One region of the Peptostreptococcus equinus genome, then DNA from elsewhere that is predicted to be linked to it. Evidence: riboswitches for the same ligand, from Rfam matches in the RefSeq annotation. Region 1 holds a riboswitch; the other holds the start of a gene.
What was found. A riboswitch is a leader RNA that binds a small molecule or an ion and turns the genes downstream of it on or off. The one in region 1 is predicted to bind S-adenosylmethionine.
Positions count from the first base shown of each region.

Region 2: another riboswitch for S-adenosylmethionine. It lies ahead of O0R46_RS04390 (methionine ABC transporter ATP-binding protein); the one in region 1 lies ahead of metK (methionine adenosyltransferase).

Region 1 is NZ_CP114052.1:1,761,414-1,766,716, reverse strand. Features, by position in the region: gene mreB (rod shape-determining protein) at 1-580, shown strand, start outside; gene O0R46_RS08785 (glycosyltransferase family 4 protein) at 654-1,754, shown strand; SAM riboswitch class I at 1,830-1,928, shown strand; gene metK (methionine adenosyltransferase) at 2,037-3,230, shown strand; gene O0R46_RS08775 (hypothetical protein) at 3,332-4,525, opposite strand; gene recD2 (SF1B family DNA helicase RecD2) at 4,862-5,303, shown strand, end outside.
Region 2 is NZ_CP114052.1:855,138-860,440, reverse strand. Features, by position in the region: gene O0R46_RS04400 (MetQ/NlpA family ABC transporter substrate-binding protein) at 1-113, opposite strand, end outside; gene O0R46_RS04395 (methionine ABC transporter permease) at 347-1,000, opposite strand; gene O0R46_RS04390 (methionine ABC transporter ATP-binding protein) at 990-1,958, opposite strand; SAM riboswitch class I at 2,041-2,138, opposite strand; gene O0R46_RS04385 (hypothetical protein) at 2,314-2,664, opposite strand; gene brnQ (branched-chain amino acid transport system II carrier protein) at 2,819-4,126, opposite strand; gene clpB (ATP-dependent chaperone ClpB) at 4,658-5,303, opposite strand, start outside.

The DNA of each region.
Region 1 (5,303 bases):
AGATATTACAAAGCCAGGTGGACACTTAGTAGTAGATATAGGTGGAGGAACCACTGATGTTGCTGTTATTTCTCTTGGTGGAACAGTACTTAGTAAGTCAATAAAAATAGCTGGTAACAAATTTGATGAAGATATCAGAAGATATATAAAAAGAAATTATAATGTAATGATCGGTGAGAGAACAGCTGAAAGAATTAAAAAAGATATAGGTTGTGCTTATAGTAGACAAGAAGAAAGATTTGTAAAGATAACTGGTAGAGATTTAGCTAGCGGTTTACCAAAAGCTATTACAGTAAGTTCTATAGAAATAATGGATGCAATGTCTATAAGTGTAGGTCAAATATGTAATCTAGTAATAAGCGCCCTACAAGATACACCACCAGAACTAGCATCTGACATAGCAGATACAGGAATAGTTCTTACAGGTGGGGGTGCCCTATTATATGGAATGGATAAAAAAATATCTGAAATAACTGGTTTAGTTGTTAGATTAGCGGATGATCCAATATCATGTGTTGTCAGAGGAACAGCTATAGCCTTGTCATCGGTTGAAATATTAGAAATGGCAGGAACTGTATAATAATTAATATGTGCTTCTTATAGTATATTCTATGAGAAGCATATTTATTATTTGAATATAAAGGAGGTATCTCTTGAAAAAAATATGTTACTTAGGAGATGCAAATAACTCACATGTTATTAAGTGGTGCAACTTCTTCAAAAATAAGGATTACGAGATTCATGTTATTTCATTAAATGGTGGAGATATTGATGGTGTAAATGTTCATAATTTCCAAACTAATGTAAATGAAGTTAAAAATGAAAAAATATATAAAAAATTATCATATTTAGGTCATATTAAAAATATTAGATCTCTAGTAAAGAAAATTAATCCAGATATACTGCATGCCCACTATGCTAGTAGCTATGGTTTTATAGGTACGCTTTTGGGGCATAGACCTTATATTATATCTGTCTGGGGGACAGATATATATGACTTTCCAAGAAACGGATTTATACAAAAGAATATAATAAAACATAATTTCAAATATGCAGATTATATTTTTACAAATAGTATTGATATGGCTAGAGAAGTAAATCTATATACAAAAAAAGAAGCGAAAATAACTTATTTTGGGGTGGATGTAGATAAATTTAGACCACTAAATGGTTATAGAGATGAAAAATATTTTACCTTTGGTATAGTAAAAAGTCTAGAAAAGAAATATGGTATTAAATATTTAATTGATGCTTTTGAAATGCTTTATAATAGGTATTCAGGAGAATTGTTCGGGAAAAAATTGAGACTTAAAATAGGCGGCGAAGGTAATGAAAAAGAAAATTTAATCCAACAGATTTCAACACTTAATTCTAGGGATAACATAAGTTTATTGGGTAGAGTTCCAAGTCATGAACTTGAATATGTATATAATTCTTGTGATGTATGTGTATTTCCATCACTTAGCGAAGGTTTTGGAGTATCTGTAATAGAAGCAGAGGCATGCGCTATACCAGTAATTATTACTAGGGTTGGAGGACATCCAGAAACAGTAATAGAAAATGAGACTGGTCTAATTGTAGAATCAAATTCAGCACAAGAACTACTAAATGCTATGAATCGCTTACTAAGGGATGAGTCATTAAGAAATAAACTTGCTAATAATGCAAGAGAGTTTGTAGTGGAAAATTATTCTTTTGAAAAGAACTTTGAAGATATAGGCTCTATATATGATGAAATATTAAGTATAAAATAAAACAGAAAATGTGGTATTGACAAAATTATCTATGGATGATAAAATAATCCAGTACAATTAAAAAAATCTTGATTTACCTTATCAAGAGTGGCAGAGGGACAGGCCCTATGAAGCCCGGCAACCGAAGTTTTACGGTGCTAAATCCTACAAGAATATTTTCTTGAAAGATGAGGTTAGCTAATAAAGTAATTTATTGCCTCTTCTTTTTGTGAAGAGGTTTTTTTATTAGAAAATATGGGGTAAATTAGATAAAATTTATTTTATTAAATGGAGGAAAAAATAATGGCAAGACATTTATTTACATCAGAATCTGTTACTGAAGGACATCCTGATAAACTTTGTGACCAAGTATCTGACGCTATACTTGATGCACTAATTGAAAAAGACCCATATTCAAGAGTTGCTTGTGAAACAACAGCTACAACGGGACTAATATTAGTTGCAGGTGAAATAACTACCAATGCTTACGTAGACATTCCAAAACTTGTAAGAGATACAGTAGAAGAAATAGGATATGTAAGAGGGAAATTTGGATTTGATGCAGAAAACTGTGCTGTAATAACAGCCATTGATGAACAGTCAAATGATATAGCAATGGGAGTTAATGAAGGTCTAGAGTCTAAGACTGAAGAAAAAGTTGAAGATGATTTAGAAAAAGTAGGAGCAGGAGACCAGGGGATTATGTTTGGGTTTGCTTGTAATGAAACTCCAGAGTTAATGCCACTTCCAATTTCTTTGGCTCATAAGCTATCAAGAAAGCTTACAGAAATTAGAAAGTCTGGTGAATTATCATATCTTAGACCTGATGGAAAAACTCAGGTAACAGTTGAATATGAAGATGAAAAACCTGTTAGAGTACATACAGTTCTGATTTCTTCGCAGCATGATCCACATGTTGAAAATGATCAAATTAGAAATGATATTATAGAAAAGGTAATAAAAGCTACAATTCCAGCAGAATTATTGGATGATGAAACTTTATATTATGTAAATCCTACAGGAAGATTTGTTGTCGGAGGACCACATGGAGATACTGGACTGACTGGAAGAAAAATAATTATAGACACTTACGGTGGATATTCAAGACATGGCGGTGGAGCTTTTTCAGGAAAGGATCCTACAAAAGTAGATAGATCAGCTTGTTATGCAGCTAGATATGTTGCAAAAAATATCGTAGCAGCAGGATTAGCCGACAAATGTGAGATAGAAGTTGCCTATGCAATAGGTGTGGCAAAACCTCTTTCTATATTTGTAGATACTTTTGGTACTGGAAAACTTTCAAATGAAAGATTGGTTGAAATTGTAAGAGAAAACTTTGATTTAAGACCAGGTGCAATAATTAAAAATTTGGATCTTCTAAGACCTATATACAAGCAAACTGCAGCTTATGGTCATTTTGGAAGAACTGATGTAGATCTTCCATGGGAAAGATTAGATAAGGTAGATGATTTAAAAAAATACCTTTCAGAAAAATAATTTAATTAAGTATATAAATCATAAAAAAATGATTCTAGCAAAAAAACAACCTCTAATTTTAGAGGTTGTTTTTATATATATAATATTTTAAGAAAGTCAACTTATTTAACTTCTAATCTTTCTCTATCTCTTCTTTTTATATTTTTAAATCCGAAGAACCATAAAGGTAATATCATGAAAATCCAATTATATATACCTAAATATCTGTAAGCGTTTTGTACTATCCACATTAAACCTAATTTAGATACTGCATAACATATTGCTAAGCTAAGTATGCATATAATAGCTTTTTTTAGAGTTTGATTTTCCATGTTCTTAAATGCATAAGGTTCAATTCTTGATACCATACCGAATATAAATCCTACTGCAGTAGTTATTAGAGCAAGGAACAATAATATTGGATATAATACTGATAATGCAGGGACATTCAATTGTTTTACAACAAATATAGTAGGTAACTGTCTTGCAGCCTCATTAGTATAGATGTTAGGCATTTGAGAGAAAATTAATAAACAAATTCCAACAAGCATCAATATATTTATAAATGCTCCTATAATCATAGCACCCTTAGCTTCTTCTCTAAACTGTCCACCCTTGAACGAAGAAGTGATACCACCAATTGCACTTATTTGGAAACCAGTATAAGTCAATGCCCAAAGTAGAGCATTTCCGATATTACCTGGTACCTGTCCACCTTTACCAGTTATTGACCATTGAGCTGAATGAGGATTTACATAACCCTCGGCAAACAATCTTTGAATATCTGGAGCAAATTTCATTAAACCTGCAACTATTACTATTGTAACTATAATAAGTATACCTGCAGTCATGAACATAGCATTTTTTCTAACTAGACTTTCACCAAATATACATAATAAAGTTACTATTACAACCATTGCTATGGAACCAAGTGCAACTGGAAGTCCTAGGTACTGTTGACCAAGTAAGCCACCAGTAGCTATCGTAGCTGCAGAAGCTGCTATAGTAGTTATCACGATACTTATATCCATTAGAATTGCTAGAACTTTTGCAAGAGTTCCGCCGCCAAAAGCCTCTTTTGACCAAGCATCATAAGACCATTTATCTGTCTGTCTAGCTGTTTCTAGACCTACGTAATATGTGATACCAATTAAAATAAATGTAATTATTGGCATCAACACTCCAAACCATCCATGATTAGCAAAATACTGAAGCTCTTGTGTACCAGATGCAAAACCGGCGCCACAGTGTGTAGAAAACCATACAGTAGCAACACCGATACTAATAGAAGTTAAAAATTTACTTTTTTTCTCCATTATAATACCTCCTAAATAATAGTAAAAATATAATTTCTGATGTATATAAAGATATAACTTAATATACAAGTTAATTATAACATAGAATTATTTTTTTGATATAGTTTTAACGAAAGTTCGTTTTTTATTTATTGTAATTTTAAAAATATTATATTTAATTAATCTAAAATACATATGAACTATAATTTTTTTAATATAATAAAGATTTATTAATTATTTTCTTTCGCACATATAGATGAATTGGACAAGTTTATTTTTATAATATATAATTTATTAATGGGTATATTTTAGGTTTAATAATAATATAAAATGGCTATAAGTGATAGGAGGCAATAAATGACTAAATTTGAAGGCACGATAAGTGACATTGTGTATGCAAATGAAAAAAATGGCTATACAATAGCTAGAATAAAAACTGAAGATTTTATTGAAACTATCACAGGGTATATGCCTGGAATTAGCGTTGGCGAGAATATAGAAGTAAATGGTGAATGGACTATTCGCGAATCATATGGTAGACAATTAAAAGTTGATTCCTATTCCATAGTTATTCCATCTACAGCAGGAGGTATTTTAGCTTTTTTATCTTCTGGTGTAATCAGAGGTGTTGGAGAAAAAACAGCGAAGAGAATAGTAGACAAGTTTGGTATTAGGTCTCTAGAAATAATACAAAATAGTCCGGAAGAGTTACTATCAATAGAAGGTATTGGAAAGAAGAAACTTCAACCAATAATCGACAGCTTTAATGAAAATATGGGAGTAAAAAATGTAATAATAG
Region 2 (5,303 bases), 910 kb from region 1:
ATTACAATTTTTTTATCATCTTTAGCAGATTCTTTTTTATTTGAACCACAAGCTACTAATGATAGAGAAAGTCCTGCTGCTAATGCCAATGTTGCTATCTTTTTAATTTTCATAATATATCCTCCTCTTATTTCAACTTTTTATAAATATTTATTAATTATCCTTAGTTTTCTTACTATTTATCGACGATTTTTATTATTTTAGAAATATTGTTTTTTATTAATTACGAATTTTTATCGCTAATATTTATTAGTTTTTATATTTACTATTTAGCTTATTGTTTATTATTTTTACTTATACATGTATATTTTTATTATTTATTATTAAAACCAAGATTGAGCTCAAATTATCTTAGTTTCTTATATAAAGTATCTCCAATAAATTGGATTAATTGAACTATTATTATTAATGCAATTACTGTAAACAACATCACATTTACATCAAATTGCTGATATCCATACATTAACGCCACATTACCAAGTCCTCCAGCTCCTACTGCTCCAGCCATCGCTGTATAACCTAATATAGATATCATCGATAGACATATGGCTTGAATCATTGATGGAACTGATTCTTTTACCATAACCTTAAAAATTATCTGAGAGTTAGTTGCTCCAAAAGACTTAGCAGCTTCTATTAACCCTGGATCAACTTCATTTAATGAGTTTTCAAGTAACCTTGCTATAAATGGAGCAGCTCCTATTGTAATTGGAACCAAGGCCGCTGTCTCTCCAATACTTGTTCCTACTACCAGTCTTGTAAATGGAATTATTGCAACTATTAATATCATAAAAGGAAAACTTCTAAATATATTTACAATAAGTGATAGTATGCTATTTATTTTTCGATTTGGTTTTAGCCCATCTTTTTTTGTAATCACCAATATAACTGCCATTATAAATCCAAGTATTGTAGCAATTATAGTTGGTACAATAGTCATGTACATAGTCTGCACAAATGCCTGCGGAAATAAATTTTGTATATAATCACTAAAACTCATTGTCTACCTCCTGCCACAACATATTTTTATTATCCAAATATTTTTCTACCTTTTCTAAATAACCATCAGGTATATTAATAATAAGAGAACCTAATACATCTTCTCTAAATTTTTCTAGTTTCCCATATATTATAGATACATCTACATCTAATTCTCTTGCCATAGATGTAATTATTGCTTCGTTCGATCTATCATTTGTAAATAATAGTTTCAAATTATTTCCACTTGGAAGTATTATTTTATCCTCACCCAATAATTTTCTAAGTGCTGGTGGACTATTTAAAAATATTTCTTCAGTATCTCCTAATTCTACTACTTCACCAGCATCCATAATAGCTGTACGAGAACATATTTGCTTTATAACTTCCATTTGATGTGTGACCATTATTATTGTTATTCCAAGTTTCTTGTTTATATCTTGTAGTAAAGATAGAATAGACTTTGTAGTATTTGGGTCGAGTGCTGAGGTTGCCTCATCACATAATAAAACAGATGGTTCCATAGCAAGTGCCCTAGCTATAGCTACTCTTTGTTTTTGACCACCACTCAAATTCCTTGGTCTTTCATATTTTTTATCTGCTATACCTACTAAATCTAATAGCTCATCTACTCTTTTATTTATTTGTTCTTTGCTATATGAAAAACATTCCATAGGCAATGAAATATTATCAAATACTGTCTTTCTTTCTAATAAAGAAAAATGCTGAAATATCATACCTAGATCTTTTCTCAATTCTCTTAAATTCTTATCATTTAGCTTAGATATATCATTATTATTTATTAATATCTCACCATAATCGTAACTTTCAAGTCTGTTAATACATCTTAATAAAGTAGATTTACCTGCACCACTATGTCCTATAATTCCAAAAATTTCACCTTCATTTATATCTAAATTTATGTCTTTTAATACTTGTATATCATCAAAATATTTATTGACACCATTTATACGTATCATTATAGTCTCCTCTCATTTTTCCTATCTATAAAATCATAAAAAATAGCCTAAGTAAAATATATACCTAGACTCGGACCTATTTTACTCATCTTTCAGCTATAGCTGCTGGAATTAGCACCTTAAAATAATTCAGGTTGCCGGGCTTCAAAGGGCCAGTCCCTCCACCACTCTCGATAAGAGATATTAAATTATTAAATATATAATAATATTTATCATATAATTTGTCAACACATTTTTCTAAATATTTTATTATTTTGAAAAATATAAAAAAATACCTTTGAAGGTTATGCTTCAAAGGCCCATAATTACTTATATAACTAACTACAAATTCTAAAAATAAAAATTATGCTATGTTCTATATATAATGCTTTATAATCAAAAATATGTTAAATATAATTATTAGAACAATAATTGCTGTAATAGTATAATCTATATAATTACCAGTTTTAGTCTGTCTGATTTTCTCATTTGGATTTTTGAGAGATTTAATCATTGCATATAACATTACACCTAATCCTAAAATAGCCACCAATTTTTGTGATATAAATATTGCTAAATAATTTGAATAAAATAATATTAAAAAACCAATACTCATTACAAATAATCTGTTTTTAGATAAATCTGATGTTTCTTTTGTATTTTTCGCTTCGATTATTTTTTTATCGTAATAAGCTTTCTCCCTTTTTTTTGAATTTTTCTTAGCCATAAGCTCCCCCCATAGTTTTAATAATTAAATTATATTATAAGTCAAAGTAAAAAACAACATTTTCAAACATTATATAATATGTTATTAAAATGTATTAATTATATTTTAAAAAAATAAAGGCAAGCTATAAGCTTGCCTTTATTTGATTTAATTATTATGCAACATGATTTTTCTTGCTTGGTATAAACTTACCTATTAAGATAAATATTGCAACAGGTACTATCCAATAGAAACCAATTTTAGCTCCTGGCAATGCCGCAAACACACCATTAATTGAATTAGCCCATGATGCTCCTTCAAACATTTTTAATCCTGCAATAGAACTTATTATTCCTATTACTAACGCTGACCACACGCCAAATACGAATAAATTATCATTATGAATTTTATTATTAAATAAACCTAAGATAATATAAACAATTACAGCTGGATATATAGCAAGTAATATTGGGAAAGCAATATTAATAATCTGGTCAACACCAAAGTTAGAGATTATAGCAGAGAATATACATACAACTATAACAACATGTGCATACTTAAGTTTTCCTTTTGAAATTTCTTCGAAATAGTTACCGCAAGCTGAAGATAAACCTATAGCTGTTGTTAAACAAGCAAGTGCAACTATTATTGCTAAGATTATTTTTCCAGGTCCGCCAAGTATTTGTTCTGTAATAGAAACTATAAGCTTTGTTCTTTCAGCATCTAATCCAAACTGAGTGTTAACTGTTGCTCCTAAGTAAGCAAGACCACCATAAACAAAAGCAAGTCCTACTACTGCAACAAATCCAGCATAGATAGTTGCTTTAATCATACTAGCATCCTTATAACCCTTTGCTTTTATAGAGTTAATAACAATACCAGCAAATATACATGCTGCCATTGCATCCATAGTTTGATATCCTTCAGATATACCTCTAGCAGCTACCCCCTCAATTAATACTTTGTCTTGAATTTGTCCTAGAGGTTGTACAACACCCTTTACTATTAATATAGCAAGACAAACTAGTAATGTTGGAGTAAGAACAGCTCCTACTATGTCTATAACCTTTGAAGGTTTTATAGTCAATACTAGTACTATAACAAAGAATATTATAGAGAATAGAATAGGGTTAAAACCACTACCTACTGTAGGTAAAATACCTATTTCATAAGTAGTAGCCGCTGTTCTTGGTATAGCAACAAATGGTCCTATACAAAGAATCATTGCTATGCCTATTGCCACACCGATTGTTTTTCCTGCTCTAGAGAATAAAGCGTCCATATTACCATCAACTTTCGTAAGGGCTATAACACCTAAAAGTGCTAAACCACCATCGGCAAAAAGGAATGTTATAAATGCTATAAACCACTGAGGTCCTGATAATACTCCCAAGTAAGGTGGGAATATTAGGTTTCCTGCTCCGAAGAACATCGCAAATAGCGCGAAACCAACAACAATAATATCTTTAAACTTGATATTCATTTGAACTCCTCCTTTAATAAAATATATTAGTTCAAATATAGTATAACCATTTTTTTTTATATTGTCAAACAATTCTTTATATTCGTTATATTCATTTAGATATTAATGTATCATTACTATTTAAATCAACATTTATTCATTCTAGTCCCAAATTTATAAACAATAATTAAATATTTAGTCAATTTAACTTATTAAATTAAATTAACGTTTTCCAGTTATATAAAAATGTTTTTATATCAGGTATTTTTTTTATTTTGTAATAAAAGACTAATAATACACTTTCAATAAAAAGTTTGCTTTTTTGCTTTTTATAACTTTAAATAAACAGAAATTTAGCTAATTTTTTTATTTTTCATAAAAAAACTCCAAGGCATACTTGGAGTTTTAGGGGAATTCAAATATTATAAATCTTATTAAACTATTTTTTATGAACTAATATATTTAATATATACACAAATTATTAAAATTTAAACATTTTATCTATATTTTTATTTAATTATTATGATTATTTTATACAAATATATTTTCATACTATTTAATGATTATATTGCCATCTTCTAAATCTATCTTTATAGTAGATTTTTCTTCAATTAATCCAGCAATTATAGCCTTGGCAATTTTAGTCTCTATTTCATTATTGATATATCTCTTTAATGGTCTTGCACCATATACAGAATCATAACCAGTATCAGCTATAAAATCTTTCGCTAAATCTGTAAGCTCTAGATTAATATCTCTTTCTTTCAATTTATTTCTCAAAGACTCCATAAATATGTCTATTATTTTCTTTATTTCTTCTTTGGCAAGTGGTTTGAACATGATTATGTCATCTACTCTATTAAGGAATTCTGGCTTAAATCTAAGTTTCATTATATCCATTACTCTTTGATTTATAGCTTCATCAATTTCTCCCTTACTTTCTAATAAAACCTCACTACCAATATTTGAAGTCATTATTATTATAGTATTTTTGAAATCTACTGTTTTACCCTTATTGTCAGTTAATCTACCATCATCTAATATCTGTAAAAACATGTTAAATACATCCTCATGTGCTTTTTCTATTTCATCAAATAATACTACAGAATATGGCTTTCTTCTAACTGCTTCAGTAAGTTGACCTCCTTCTTCGTAACCAACATAACCTGGAGGTGGTCCTACTAATCTAGAAACACTA